Ketobacter alkanivorans: one gene and its partner. The protein of the gene in region 1 interacts with the protein of each later gene in a pairwise test. Links are inferred from orthologs where the notes say so. Each region holds a gene or a part of one and is shown in the gene's direction. Other genes may lie near its edges. The genes, in order: Kalk_RS04815 and clpA.

What was found.
Region 2: the proteins of Kalk_RS04815 (region 1) and clpA interact in binary tests that used the Escherichia coli proteins (3 or more experiments, as listed by UniProt). The link is inferred for Ketobacter alkanivorans from one-to-one orthologs.

What each region holds. Positions count from the first base shown.
Region 1 is NZ_CP022684.1:1,138,273-1,143,889, forward strand. What follows is about bases 2,274-5,617. They hold Kalk_RS04815 (response regulator), read left to right. Parts: upstream 2,274-2,606; coding sequence 2,607-5,417; downstream 5,418-5,617. Other genes in these bases: cysM (cysteine synthase CysM), read right to left, coding at 2,274-2,435; acpS (holo-ACP synthase), read right to left, coding at 5,433-5,617. Outside these bases: 23S rRNA (uracil(1939)-C(5))-methyltransferase RlmD, read right to left, coding at 1-716; Kalk_RS04805 (3'-5' exonuclease), read right to left, coding at 724-1,539; more of cysM, read right to left, coding at 1,542-2,273. UniProt on the Escherichia coli protein: Member of the two-component regulatory system UvrY/BarA involved in the regulation of carbon metabolism via the CsrA/CsrB regulatory system. Phosphorylates UvrY, probably via a four-step phosphorelay.
Region 2 is NZ_CP022684.1:4,902,966-4,911,776, forward strand. What follows is about bases 1,775-4,735. They hold clpA (ATP-dependent Clp protease ATP-binding subunit ClpA), read left to right. Parts: upstream 1,775-2,104; coding sequence 2,105-4,366; downstream 4,367-4,735. Other genes in these bases: clpS (ATP-dependent Clp protease adapter ClpS), read left to right, coding at 1,775-2,051; infA (translation initiation factor IF-1), read right to left, coding at 4,448-4,666. In the rest of the region: icd (NADP-dependent isocitrate dehydrogenase), read left to right, coding at 1-887; Kalk_RS21100 (cold-shock protein), read right to left, coding at 1,109-1,408; more of clpS, read left to right, coding at 1,710-1,774; Kalk_RS21120 (arginyltransferase), read right to left, coding at 4,882-5,595; aat (leucyl/phenylalanyl-tRNA--protein transferase), read right to left, coding at 5,704-6,417; trxB (thioredoxin-disulfide reductase), read right to left, coding at 6,436-7,389; Kalk_RS21135 (alanine dehydrogenase), read left to right, coding at 7,558-8,625. UniProt on the Escherichia coli protein: ATP-dependent specificity component of the ClpAP protease. It directs the protease to specific substrates. It has unfoldase activity. The primary function of the ClpA-ClpP complex appears to be the degradation of unfolded or abnormal proteins.

The sequences.
Region 1 (5,617 bases):
GGCTGTAGATACAGCTGCAGGTTATGTTGCTGGCAGAAACTCAAAATTGCAGCCTGATCCTGATCAGTCAACGGCTCCATGTGGCGCACAATGATGGCGACAGCATCATCCCCTTTTGCTACTTCAATTTGGGGAATGGTACTGCGCGCCTGCAGTGACATGACCAGCTGCTTCAGCTCTGGAAACTTTAGGCCTACTTCCTCGGCCAAAACATGACATTGATCAATCTCAGCCAGGAAGCTGTTGCGTTTCTCTCGAAACCCCACCAGCACCGACTCTTTTTTGGCTACGTACTTAACACCCAAGCGGGCCTTGCGACGATAGCCATATATCGGGCCGGTCAACGGAGCCAGCACTTCCTCGGGCTGCAGCTCACCGAAATGCTGCAACTGCTCCATTAACACGCCCTGCTTCATTGCAATCTGCGCTTGTGGTTCCATATGTTGCAAACTGCAACCACCACAGAGATGGGCCTGAGCACACTGGGGTTGAACTCGCTCTACACTGGGCTGCAGCACTTCCACAGTGCGGCCTTCATCAAATTTGCCACGTTTCTGTGTATAAACAAATTTAACCGTCTCACTGGGCAAGGCACTGTCAACGAATACGGTTTTTCCTTTTATACGACCAATACCACGACCATCATGGCTCAGCGCAGTTATCTGTAATTCCACCGGATCAGCCGGCAGGGTTTGCTTGCGTCTTCTTCTGGCCATGTACTGCTTAACCTTCTTTTACTGCAGACGATTGTTCACTGGATTCGGCCGTTACGCCTTCCCAGTGCTGTAAAAATTCTGTGAAATGCGGACGCGCTTCTCGCCGCAAGTAGTCTTTCACCATGTTCAACTCAGCTTGATAGCCATCGTCCATGATAACGCCACGTATCAATTGAAAGCGCAGATAAACCAGCCATGTATTCAATACATCCGTTTCACAGTAGTCGCGAATGCCTTTGATATCACCCTGCTGGAACGCATCCCACACCTTGGCGCCGCTCATCCCCATCTTGCCTGGGAACCCCAGCAAGGCCGCCATCTGATCCAAAGGCACAAACGCCCGGTTATTATAGAGTGCCATCAAATCCATGAGGTCTGTGTGGCGATCATGATAGCGGCTAAGATAGTTATTCCATTTGAAGTTCTTGTCATCATGACCCTGATCCCAGTATCGAGGGCTGGCCACTCCATGCACCAAAGCACGGTAATGCAGCACCGGTAGATCAAAGCCTGAACCGTTCCAGCTCACCAACGTAGGCGAATAACGTTCGATCAGGTGGAAGAACTTTTCAAGAATGGTTTTTTCATCCGCCTGCTCATCCCCCAGCGTCCACACAGCGATCTGATCACGGGAACGAAATACGGCGGATATGGCAACGATTCTCTGCAGATGGTGGCGCAGAAAATCATTGCCGGTTTCTTGCCTGCGCAAATTAAACATGGCTTCAGCGGCAGCGTTATCATCCAGCCCTTCCAGACCAAACAGACGGCGGCCACCGGCAACGTCGGGGACGGTTTCTATGTCAAATACGAGTACATTCATGATCAGGCCGGGTCGAAGACGCCAGTGGACAGATAGCGGTCGCCGCGATCACAAATGATCGCTACGATCACGGCGTTCTCTACCTGCTGCGATAATTGCAACGCTCCTGCAACGGCACCGCCGGAAGAAACACCACAAAAGATGCCTTCTTCGCTGGCCAGACGACGCATGGTCACCTCTGCATCTTGCTGTGCGATATCCAGGACCGTGTCCACGCGAGAAGCGTCAAAGATTTTAGGGAGATATTCCTCGGGCCAACGGCGAATACCAGGAATGGCCGCACCCTCCTGCGGCTGCAGACCTACGATCTGAATATCAGGTTTTTGCTCTTTCAGAAAGCGGGAAGTACCCATAATCGTGCCAGTGGTGCCCATGGAGCTTACGAAGTGAGTGACTGTACCTGCGGTGTCTCGCCATATTTCAGGGCCGGTGCTCTGGTAGTGTGCCAGGGGGTTGTCCTGATTGGAGAATTGATCCAGCACCACGCCTTTACCTTCCTGCTGCATCTGCTCGGCCAGATCCCGCGCACCTTCCATGCTCTGCTGTTTGGTTACCAGTATCAACTCGGCACCGTAAGCGCTCATGGCTGCCCGACGCTCGGCACTCATGTTATCGGGCATGATCAACACCATTTTGTAACCTTTAATCGCCGCCGCCATGGCCAAGGCGATACCTGTGTTGCCGCTGGTGGCTTCAATCAGAGTGTCCCCGGGCTTGATGAGGCCACGCATCTCAGCGTGCTGAATCATGCTGAGAGCTGGTCGATCTTTAACCGATCCGGCAGGGTTATTACCCTCCAGCTTGACCAGAATGGTGTTGCTGGTGTTCCCAGGTAAACGCTGTAACCTCACCAAGGGAGTATTACCTACAAAGTCTTCGATCGTGGGATAATGCATTGTTCTGATTAATTGTTTGCTCAAACGGGGGCCTATTGTACCCTGCACGGGGGGTAAGCGCCTATCATTACCGCCAATTTATGCCGCAGTCCACGGCAGGCAAGACATCATTGGAATTAGGGATAAGGAGAAGATGGCATATACTGTTTAAAAAGCCATCGGTCATAACACGTGAAACTGAAACAACACTTTAACCTCTTGAAAGGCCTGGGTTTGCGGTCTCGAGCCCTATTGATCAGTTCCATCCCTGTCTTGGTGATCGGACTGATACTGGCCACCCTGTTTACCGCCCAACGCTTCAAAGAGCTGGATGAATCCCTGCTGGAGCAGGGGGAGATGATTTCCGCAGCCTTTGCCCACGGCATCTTCGAAAGCATGACTCAGCGTCAGGGCCATACGGTGCCCTTCTATGCCCAGCGAATTCTGGAAGAGGACAATGTTCGCTCTGTTGCCATTCATGAGGTGGATGGCACCCTTATCACCCGCGCCGGGCCGAAGATGCGCCCCCTCGCAGAGGGCGTGAGCCTGCTACCCGCTCCAGACACAACAACCGCCACAGGCCGCCTGACGGATTCCACCCTACGGGTGATACACCCTATCTACCCTGCGTCGTCGTATCATCCACTGGCAGGCGGAGACGCTAACGCGGGCTGGCTGGAAGTGGAAATTGACCGCTCCAACCTGATCATCGCCAAATATCGCAGCCTGCTCTACACCACCTTTTTGATTGTGTTGGCGCTGGCCATCAACACGGTGATTTCTCTGCGCTTCTCCAACAGCATCGGCGATGTGGTCGACGGGATCAAAAAAGCGCTTGAAGACATGAGCGAAGGCGATCTGGAGGTACGACTTGAGGAGGACGCCTACGGCGAGCTGCGCGAACTGCAAACCGCACTGAACCAGCTGGGCTCGTCGATTCTGGAAGGCCAGCAAGAGCTGCAACAAAACGTAGATCAAGCCACAGAAGACCTGCGAGAAACCCTGGAAACCATTGAGATCCAAAACATTGAGCTGGATTTGGCCCGAAAAGAAGCGCTGGAGGCGAGCCGCATCAAGTCCGAGTTCCTGGCCAACATGTCCCATGAGATCCGCACGCCTCTAAACGGCATCATTGGCTTCACCAACCTGCTGCTCAAAAGCGATATTTCTCTCACCCAACGCGACTACCTGGATACCATTCAGAAATCATCCGAAAGCCTGCTGTCCATCATCAATGACATCCTCGACTTTTCGAAAATTGAGGCGGGCAAACTGGTACTGGATCAGATCCCGTTAAATTTCCAGGAGGTGGTAGAGGACGTGCTCACCATGCTGGCCCCCATGGCCTATGAGAAGCACCTTGAACAGGTCAGCCTGTTCTACTCCGATGTGCCCACAGGGGTTATCGGCGATCCACTACGCTTGAAGCAGATCCTTACCAACCTGGTGAACAATGCCATTAAGTTCACCGAACATGGCGAAGTCGTGATCCGGGTAATGCTGGATGATCAAAAAGATGACATGGCCACCATCAAGGTGACCGTGTCGGATACCGGTATCGGCCTCACCAAAGAACAACAAAGAGCGTTGTTCAGCGCCTTCCGGCAAGCCGATACCACCACCGCTCGACGCTTTGGTGGCACGGGGCTTGGACTGGTTATATCCAAGCACTTGGTAGAGCAAATGCGTGGCGGAATCGGGCTGGAGAGCGAGCCTGGCCAGGGCTCTACATTCTGGTTTACCTTCCGCGCCAAAGTGCACAACCGCGATGCGACCTTCACCCCATTGATCATCAACCAGAGCTGTAAAATTGCTATTTGCGACGTTAATGCCACGGTGCGAGCCAACCTGCGCAACACCCTGCAGAAGCGCAAGATCGAAGTTGTAGAATATTCCGACATGGGGGCACTCACCAACTTGCTGCGCTCCAATGACAGCGCACAGCCACAAGCGATCATTGTTGGCGTCAATGCCCAGAAGCCTCTGTACACCGATATCACCCAACTCTCCAAAATGAATCAACATGGGATTCCGCTGATTCTGCATGGTAACCCGGCTGATCAAACCACCCTTGCCGAGTTACTGGATGGAAAGCAGTTACCTCTTATCAGCAAACCCCTGTGCCAACAAAAAGCCTACGAAGTACTGGGTGGCCTGCTTGACTCAGACGCATTCGAAACGGGCAAATCTAACGTCCAAAACAACCCGCTACTTCTGGGAAGTATGACAGCCCAAGACCTGCGCATCATTGCTGTTGATGATAACGCGGCCAACCTGAAACTACTCTGTGCGTTACTGGAGGATCTTGATGTATCCGTAACCGCGTGCGACAGCGGCATCAAGGCACTGCAACAATTTGAACAACGCGAGTTCGATCTGGTGTTGATGGACATCCAAATGCCAGTAATGGATGGCGTAGAAACAGCACGCCGTATTCGCTCCATGGAAGGGCGCGACAAACACACCCCCATCATCGCCGTAACCGCACACGCCCTGGCCAGTGAGAAACACACCCTGCTCAATTCAGGCATGGATGACTACGTAACCAAACCCATCAACGAAGCCCAGCTGATTCACATTATTCACAAATGGACAGGCGTCAACCTCCACGCAGAAAACGAACGGAAGGTTGAACACACAACAAATGACACTCAGGACGCAGCAGTAGACATGAAGCTAGGCCTGAAGCTGGCGAACAACAAAGCAGATCTGGCGGAAGAGATGTTAGAGATGCTGTTCAACTCCCTGCAGAAAGACAAGGAAACCATCCGAGTTCTGCTGGAAGACGAAGATTACGAGACCCTACAGGAGGTCGTGCACAAACTCCACGGTGCTACTCGCTATACGGGTGTCCCAGTGCTGCAGGAAGCCTCCTTGGTACTTGAAGAAAGCCTGAAGTTGAAAAAACTTGAAACCGTGCACGTACTCAGTAACGCATTGCTGAACGAAGTTGATCGAGTGATTGAATGGTGCGAGCAAAACAGGGACATGGTAGCCCCGTAACATGTAACCTGGGCCTCAGGACTCCAAAATCACAAATGCCACAGCGTGCTCTTTTTCATCCGAGAGAGAAAGATGAACCCGCTGCACTCCCATTGAAAGGGCTCGCTCCTGGGCCGGACCACTCAGTTCGATAAACGGGGCACCCTTTTCATCATTACTAATACAAACATGTTTCCAGGTTATCCCCTCCGCAAAACCGG
Region 2 (8,811 bases), 3.8 Mb from region 1 along the record:
TGTATGTGTGTCAGCGCCCGGTGCGCTGGTTCCGTGGTGTGCCAAGCCCGGTGCATTGCCCAGAAAAAACCAACATGGTGATTTTCCGTGAGAACTCGGAAGACATCTACGCCGGTATCGAATGGAAAGCCGATAGCGAGCAAGCCAAGAAAGTCATCCGCTTCCTACAGGAAGAAATGGGCGTGACTAAAATCCGCTTCCCAGAAGGTTGTGGTATAGGCATCAAGCCGGTTTCAAAAGAAGGCAGCCAGCGCCTGGTTCGTAAAGCGATCCAGTACGCGATTGATAACGATGAAACCTCGGTTACCCTGGTTCACAAGGGTAATATCATGAAATACACCGAGGGTGCCTTTAAGGATTGGGGTTACGAATTGGCGGTAGAACGCTTTGGTGCTGAGCCTCTGGATGGCGGCCCATGGCACACCTTCAAAAACCCAAAAACCGGTCGTGACATCATTGTTAAGGATGTGATCGCAGATGCCTTCCTGCAGCAGATTTTAATGCGCCCTGACGAGTACAGCGTAATTGCAACGCTGAACCTCAATGGCGATTATATTTCTGATGCGTTGGCGGCAGAAGTGGGCGGTATCGGTATTGCCCCTGGTGCCAATATCGGCGGCAGTGTTGCGGTGTTTGAAGCAACTCACGGTACTGCTCCCAAGTATGCAGGCCAAGACAAAGTTAACCCAGGCTCTTTGATCCTCTCGGCCGAGATGATGTTGCGCCACATGGGTTGGACTGAAGCGGCAGATCTTATTATCAATGGTATGCAAGGCGCTATCGAAGCCAAAACCGTCACCTACGATTTTGAGCGTTTGATGCCCGATGCAACTCTGTTGCGTTGTTCCGAGTTTGGTGATGCCATTATCAGTCACATGGAAGACTGATAGCGGCATCAACGCCCGGTTAAAAAAGAAAAGGCTGTCGTTGAACAGCCTTTTTCTTTTTTAGGGTGCAGGGTTGGCGAACGTTGGTTTCAGCAAATAGCCCAAACCTCGCCATCTGTCTGAAATTAATCAGATAAATGTGCGATTTTGAAACCTTTAAAGCGTTTTACAGTCTAAAATAACAAGACACCCTCGGGGAGGGTGGTTGTTATTGAGATTGATTAAACGGCTTCGGCGTGGATCGTGTGGTGCAACTCAGTCGCACCAACTGGATCGTCGGCGTAGGTTTCCTGTTCGGAGGTGCTATCTTGATCTATACCGATAATCGCGATGTTAACGGCATGAAGACCTTTTGGCGCTTCCCTTTCATCGTAGGTAACTTGCTGTCCCGCTTTCAGGCTTCTGTACCCATCCATGCAGATGTAGGAGTAATGAACAAACAAATCTTCTCCACCTGTGTCCGGACGAATGAAGCCGTAACCCTTGGCGTTATTGAACCATTTCACTTTCCCGGTTGCCATAACTCAAGTCCTTCTGTTGGGACTACCTCAGTGTCGGTAGCCATAAGTCAATTGTTATTATTTTTTACTGTCGAGGTACAAACACTAAGAAATGTACTTCGCAGACGTGATTTGTGTTAACTTTTGTTAAACACAAGCCCCAATCATCATGATTGTGAAGTATTAGTCAAGTGTTTTTGCTGTTGAGCTGACCAGCGTAGCCCGAATATGGGTCAGTTATGAGGACTTAATATGTTAACCCCTGATTTTATGATTTCTGGTTATGAGTAAAGCCGAAGATCTTCTACTAACATTGAATAAGATGGAAAGCATGGGAGGCGAGCCATCCAGTCCGGATACGGAGCTTGATGACGGCATTGCGGTTGAGGAATCGAAGCCGGATCTGGCACCGCCGCCGCTGTACAAAGTAGTGATGCTGGATGATGACTTTACGCCGATGGAATTTGTAGTAGACGTGTTGCAGTTGTTCTTTGGCATGAATAGAGAGCAGGCCACGCAGATTATGTTGACGGTACATACCCAGGGAAGAGCCAGTTGTGGCACCTTTACCAAGGATGTTGCGGAAACTAAGGTGGCGCAGATAATTAAGTTTGCAAGGGAGAATCAACATCCCTTGATGTGTGAAGTGGAAAGGTTTCAATAGACCGGTTTGTCCACGGGTCGTTGTCGATATTCTGAGGATGAAGGTGTAAAGAGATGTTAAGCAAAGATCTGGAAGTCACATTAAATCTGGCATTCAGAGACGCTCGTACCAAGCGTCATGAGTACATGACTGTTGAACACCTGCTGCTGGCATTGCTGGATAATGAAGCCGCATCAACAGTTCTGAAAGCCTGCGGAACCGATCTGGACGAGCTTCGTTCAGATTTGGCCAACTTTGTGGATGAAACCACACCACTGATTCCCTCTAGCGACAGCGATCGCGAAACCCAGCCTACGCTTGGTTTTCAGCGCGTGTTGCAGCGGGCCGTATTCCACGTGCAGTCTTCCGGCAAGAAGGAGGTCACCGGTGCTAACGTGTTGGTGGCAATCTTCAGTGAGCAGGAAAGCCAAGCTGTGTATTTCCTCAAAAAGCAAAGTGTCGCCCGTATTGATGTGGTGAACTACATCGCTCACGGGATCTCCAAGGTGTCTGATGAAACTCACAACCTGGAAGATCACAGTCACGATGTGCATGAGGATGACCAGGTTTCAGAAGGCGCCGGTAAATCGCCACTGGAGGCCTACGCCAGCAACTTGAATGAACAGGCTATGGCAGGGCGAATCGATCCTCTGGTGGGGCGCGATGAGGAGGTCGAGCGCACAGTTCAGATTCTGTGTCGTCGCCGCAAAAATAACCCTCTGTTAGTCGGTGAACCCGGTGTCGGTAAAACGGCAATTGCCGAAGGCCTTGCCAAGCGTATTGTCGACAAAGAAGTGCCCGACGCTATCGATGATTGCGTAGTGTTTTCGCTGGATCTCGGTGCGTTGCTGGCTGGTACCAAATACCGTGGTGATTTTGAGAAGCGCTTCAAAGCCTTGCTGGCCGAGTTGCAGAAGAAGTCTAACGCCATCCTGTTTATCGATGAGATTCATACCATCATTGGTGCAGGCGCTGCGTCTGGCGGTGTGATGGATGCTTCGAATCTGTTGAAGCCGATGCTGGCTTCCGGTGACATTAAGTGTATTGGTTCCACAACATTCCAGGAATACCGCGGCATCTTTGAGAAAGATCGGGCGTTGGCTCGACGCTTCCAGAAGATTGATGTAGTGGAGCCAAGCGTTGAAGATACTTTTGAAATTTTGAAAGGTCTTAAGTCGCGCTTCGAAGAGCATCATGATATCAAGTACTCTAACAAAGCGCTGAAAGCGGCTTGTGAGTTATCGGCCCGCTATATTAACGATCGGCACTTGCCTGACAAAGCCATTGACGTCATTGATGAGGTCGGTGCTTATCAGCGTTTGTTGCCACCCAGCAAGCGTAAGAAGGTAATCTCGGTTGCCGATGTAGAAGCGATTGTGTCCAAGATTGCGCGCATTCCTCCAAAAACGGTTTCTGCCAACGACAAAGAGCTGTTGTCGAATCTTGAGCGCGATCTGAAGATGGTGGTGTTTGGGCAGAATGATGCAATTGATGCGCTCTCAAGTGCGATCAAACTGGCTCGGGCTGGTTTGAGTCATCCCGATCGTCCGATTGGATCCTTCCTGTTTGCCGGCCCTACTGGGGTAGGTAAAACTGAGGTTACCAAGCAGTTGGCGAAAGTCATGGGTATGGAGCTTATCCGCTTCGATATGTCTGAGTACATGGAGCGTCACACGGTGTCACGTTTGATTGGTGCGCCTCCGGGGTATGTAGGTTTTGATCAGGGCGGCCTGTTGACTGAAGCCGTCACTAAATCGCCCCATGCGGTGCTGCTGCTGGATGAGATTGAGAAGGCTCACCCAGAGGTGTTTAACCTGTTGCTGCAAGTGATGGATCACGGCACCCTGACTGACAATAACGGCCGCAAGGCGGATTTCCGCAACGTTATCCTGGTTATGACCACCAACGCCGGTGCAGAGTCGGTTGCTAGAGCCTCTATCGGCTTCACGCAGCAGGATCATACTACTGACGGAATGGAAGCCATCAAGCGCATGTTTACACCTGAGTTCCGCAACCGTTTGGATTCCGTTATTCAGTTCCACAACCTGGATATGGAAATCATCAAGGGAGTGGTGGACAAGTTCCTTACAGAGCTTCAGGCCCAGCTGGATGATAAGCGTGTTATGTTGGATGTGGATGACGCTGCGCGTAATTGGCTGGCAGAGAAAGGCTACGACAAGGATATGGGTGCCCGCCCGATGAATCGTTTGATTCAGGAGAAGCTGAAACGTCCGCTGGCAGAGAAGATTCTGTTTGGCGAGCTATCAGAGAATGGCGGTACCGTTCATATTTCCGAAGAAGACGGCGAGCTGATATTCGATACAGAGCCTGCCTGATAAATTTAAGCACAATCACAAACGACAAAAACGAGCCTACTGGGCTCGTTTTTGTTTTGAATGCTTTTTAGCTGAAGCTTATCAGCGTACGCGGTAAGTGATGCGGCCCTTCGACAAATCGTAAGGTGTCATCTCTACTTTCACGCGATCACCGGTGAGTATGCGAATGTAGTTTTTGCGCATCTTTCCGGAAATGTGGGCCGTTACAACGTGCCCGTTGTCCAGTTCCACACGGAACATGGTGTTGGGAAGGGTATCAGTAATGGTACCTTCCATTTCAATGGAATCTTCTTTCGACATCCAGTGATATCCTCTCAGTGCATGGGTAATGCAGTCGGTTTTTGGGCAGTCGAGCTGCCAACGAGGCGTGAATTTTGCCGTAAAAGCAGGCATTTATCAAAGCTAAAGTGGCTTTATTGTGGCTTAGGGAATATTCAGCGGCGTAGGCGGGGTTTAAAATGCTCGAGGTTTTGATTATAACTGTTTGAAAATATTGGATTTAATGAAATATTTCATTAAAGAGAAACCGACACCCAGTGGTTGTTAACATACATCTCAAGCGGGCGATATTCGGTTTTATACTTCATTTTTTGGCAGTCTTTTATCCAGTATCCAAGATAAAGTGCGGGTAAACCCATTCTTTTGGTTTCTTCGATCTGCCACAAAACCGCCATTACCCCCAGGCTGCGTTTTGAGCTTTCGGTGCAGTAATAGGTGTATACCGCAGAGAGGCCATTTTCCATGATGTCGCTGACCGCTACCGCCAGCAGCTTGCCTTGGGGGTCGCGAAACTCGAAAAAACAGGTCTTGCCCCAATCGCTGAGCAAAAAGGATTCATACTGCTCCGGGGTGGGGGGGTACATGTCGCCATCACGATGTTTGGCCTCGATGTAGCGCGCATAGAGTTCGTAGTGCTCATCATTGAATTCTGCAGGCACTTGTTTAATGGAGAGGTCGCTGTTTCGATTCCAGATGCGTTTGTGCTTGCGAGACAGGTGATAGTGCTCCACTGGGATGCGCACCGGTATGCAGGCAGAACATTGACGGCAGTGAGGTCGGTACAGGTAGTTGCCGCTGCGTCTGAACCCAACTTCGGACAGTTCGCTGTAAAGGTTGTGATCAAGGTTGGCTTTCGGATCGGCAAACAGGGTGATAGCGTCATTGCGAGGCAAATAACTGCATTGATGTAATGGAGTAACAAAAAATTTTACTGCTGCGAGATCCGTCATATGCCTAATCGCAAAAGCCTTAAAAATCTTATGGTTAAGTGGCCGGTAGGCACTCATACTAGTGCATTAATACAGTATTAAACGAATTACCGGATGTTTCCAGTGTCGCTAGACACAATGTTGCCAGTTCAGTGACCATTTTGGCTGAACGGTGGTGCGCAAATCATCAATTACAGGAACATGTTGCTGCAGCATGGCTTTGAACTGGTGGCGGGGGATGTTGGTAGAACCGAGGCTAACCAGATGAGGGTTTTCAACCTGGCAGTCAATAAGCTGAAAGCCCCAGCACTTGAGTTGGTTTACGAGGTGAACGAACGCCACTTTGGAGGCGTCTGTTTGGCGACTGAACATGGATTCGCCGAAGAATATTTTGCCCAGCGCAATGCCGTAAACGCCCCCCACCAAATGATCTCCCTCCCAGGACTCCACAGAGTGGGCGTAGCCAAGCTCATGCAGGTGAATGTAGGCGTCAATCATTTCAGCAGTGATCCAGGTGCCGTCGCTGTATTGCCTGGGCTCTGAGCAGGCCTGAATAACCTCGGGAAACGCTGCATCCATGGTGACGTGATAGCGCTGTTTGCGCAGGGTTTTGTTCAAGCTGCGGGAGATGTGCAGTTGATCGGGGAACAATACCGCTCGGGGGCTGGGGGACCACCAAAGTATGGGTTGGTCGGCGTCGAACCAGGGAAATATGCCCTTTGAATAAGCATCAACAAGACGCTCAGGGGTTAAATCTCCACCGGCGGCCAGCAGACCGTTGGGATCACCCAGTGCGTGCTCGATAGGGGGGAAGTCCTGGGTATGAAAGCCCAGGACAGGGATCTTGATCACAGGCAGCGGTTAACTGTTTTCATCCAGAAACTTTTCGGCGTCCAGCGCCGCCATGCAGCCGAATCCGGCAGAGGTGATGGCTTGGCGATAAACGTGATCGGTGACGTCTCCTGCGGCAAATACGCCTTCCACGTTGGTGGCGGTGGCATTGCCTTCGATGCCGCTTTTGATCTTCAGGTAGCCGTTTTCCATATCCAACTGGCCTTCGAAAATGCCGGTGTTGGGGGTGTGGCCGATGGCGATGAATACGCCCTGCAGATCGATGTCTTTGGTCTCGCCGCTGTCGACATGCTTGATGCGCATACCGGTAACGCCCATGTCGTCGCCCAGAACTTCATCGAGGACATAGTTGAGCTCAAGAGTGACGTTGCCGTTGGCAGCGCGATCCAGCAGGCGATCCCGCAGTATTTTCTCGGAGCGGAAGGTCTCGCGGCGGTGAACCACGACCACTTCTTTGGCAATGTTGGCCAGGTACAGGGCTTCTTCTACGGCGGTATTGCCGCCGCCAATGACGGCGACTTTCTGGTTACGATAGAAAAATCCGTCGCAAGTGGCACAGGCGCTTACGCCCTTGCCCTTGAAAGCTTCTTCGGAATCGAGGCCCAAATAGCGGGCAGAGGCACCGGTGGCGATAATCAGGGCATCACAGGTGTAGGTGGCGCTGTCGCCATAGAGGGTAAACGGGCGCTTGCTGAGATCGGTTTTATTGATGTGATCAAACAGGATTTCGGTTTCGAACCGTTCTGCGTGCTGCTTCATACGCTCCATCAGCTCAGGCCCCTGCACACCATCCTGATCCCCAGGCCAGTTGTCCACTTCGGTGGTGGTTGTGAGCTGTCCACCGGGTTGGATCCCTGTGACGATGACGGGGTTGAGGTTGGCTCGCGCAGCGTAGACCGCAGCAGTGTAACCGGCGGGGCCGGAGCCCAGTATTAGAAGGCGGCAGTGTTTGGTTTCGCTCATTAAATCGATGTCCAGTTTGATGGCACAGGTGTTGCCGTGATGTATGGATTGGTTTGCACACTTATACTTAATTTACCACGTTGCAGGCAAATAGTTCCTGTAAATCAGCAGAATAGGGGCTGGCTATAATGGGGTATAGTGCTGATGTACATTTGGATGGATTCTACTATGGCTAGGCTGTTAACGATCGGTGTGCCCAAGGAAACTAAACCCATGGAGGCGCGGGTAGCGCTGGTTCCCCATGCGGTGGCTGAGTTGGTGAGTCAGGGGTTTACAGTGTGGGTGGAGCATTCTGCAGGTGAGCTCAGCGGTTATCCTGATGCCCAATATCTGGCAGCCGGGGCCCGCATAGCAAGCAGTGCCAACGAGCTGTTTGCGCAAGGCCAACTGATTGTAAAAGTGAAAGAGCCGGTGGCGGGGGATCTGGCGTTGCTGCAGGCGCACCACCTGCTGTTTTGTTTTCTGCATCTTGCCCCTAACCCTGCGCTGAGCCAAAGGCTGTGTGATATCGGGTTAACCGCGGTGGCATTCGAATCCGTGCAGCTGGGGCAGCGGTTGCCTTTGTTGGCACCCATGAGTGAAATTGCAGGTCGGGTGGCGGTGCAGGCGGGCGTTCATTATCTGCACCGATCCATGGGTGGAAAAGGGGTTCTGCTGGGCGGGGTTGCCGGGGCGGCTCCGGGCAAGGTTGTGGTCGTTGGTGCCGGGGTGGCAGGCCAGAACGCTGCCAGAGCGGCGGCTGCCACCGGCGCGCAAGTGGTGGCGTTTGATCGCAATGGCGATGCATTGCGCGCAATCGAGGCCATCGCCCCCAATATTACCGGTATGTATTCTTATCAGGAGGCCATTGCTCAGGCTATGGTGGATGCAGATTTGGTGGTGGGGGCGGTGTTGGTGCCGGGGGCCAGGGCTCCTCACGTGGTGTCTCGAGAGATGGTGCGGGCCATGCCCGATGGCGGCCTGATCGTGGATATATCCATTGATCAGGGCGGTTGTGTTGAGACCATCCGTGCCACCGATTATCGTGATCCGGTGTATACCGAGGAGGGTGTGTTGCATATGGGGGTGACCAATATGCCGGGCGCTGTGCCACGTACCGCTTCTGAAGCGCTCTCTGGTGCTATTTTATCCTACGTTCAGCGTTTGGGGATCGGGCAACTGCGGGAATATCCTCCATTAAGTGATGGAATCAACGTTTCAGTAGGTAAGATTGTCCTGCCAGCTCTGTTAGAATAGTCCCTTGAAAGTGGATATTGACGCTTACACTAATTTCTTAAGGTCAATTGTGAGAAGTTTGTGCAAATGGCTGATTTTTCGCTAAAATAAAGCTAATTTATTATCCTGAATAGGGTCATCTTTTGAAAAAAGAACAAGCCCAGAGACAAGTGGAACCCGCTCCCTGGATCGTGTTGTTAGTGCGTG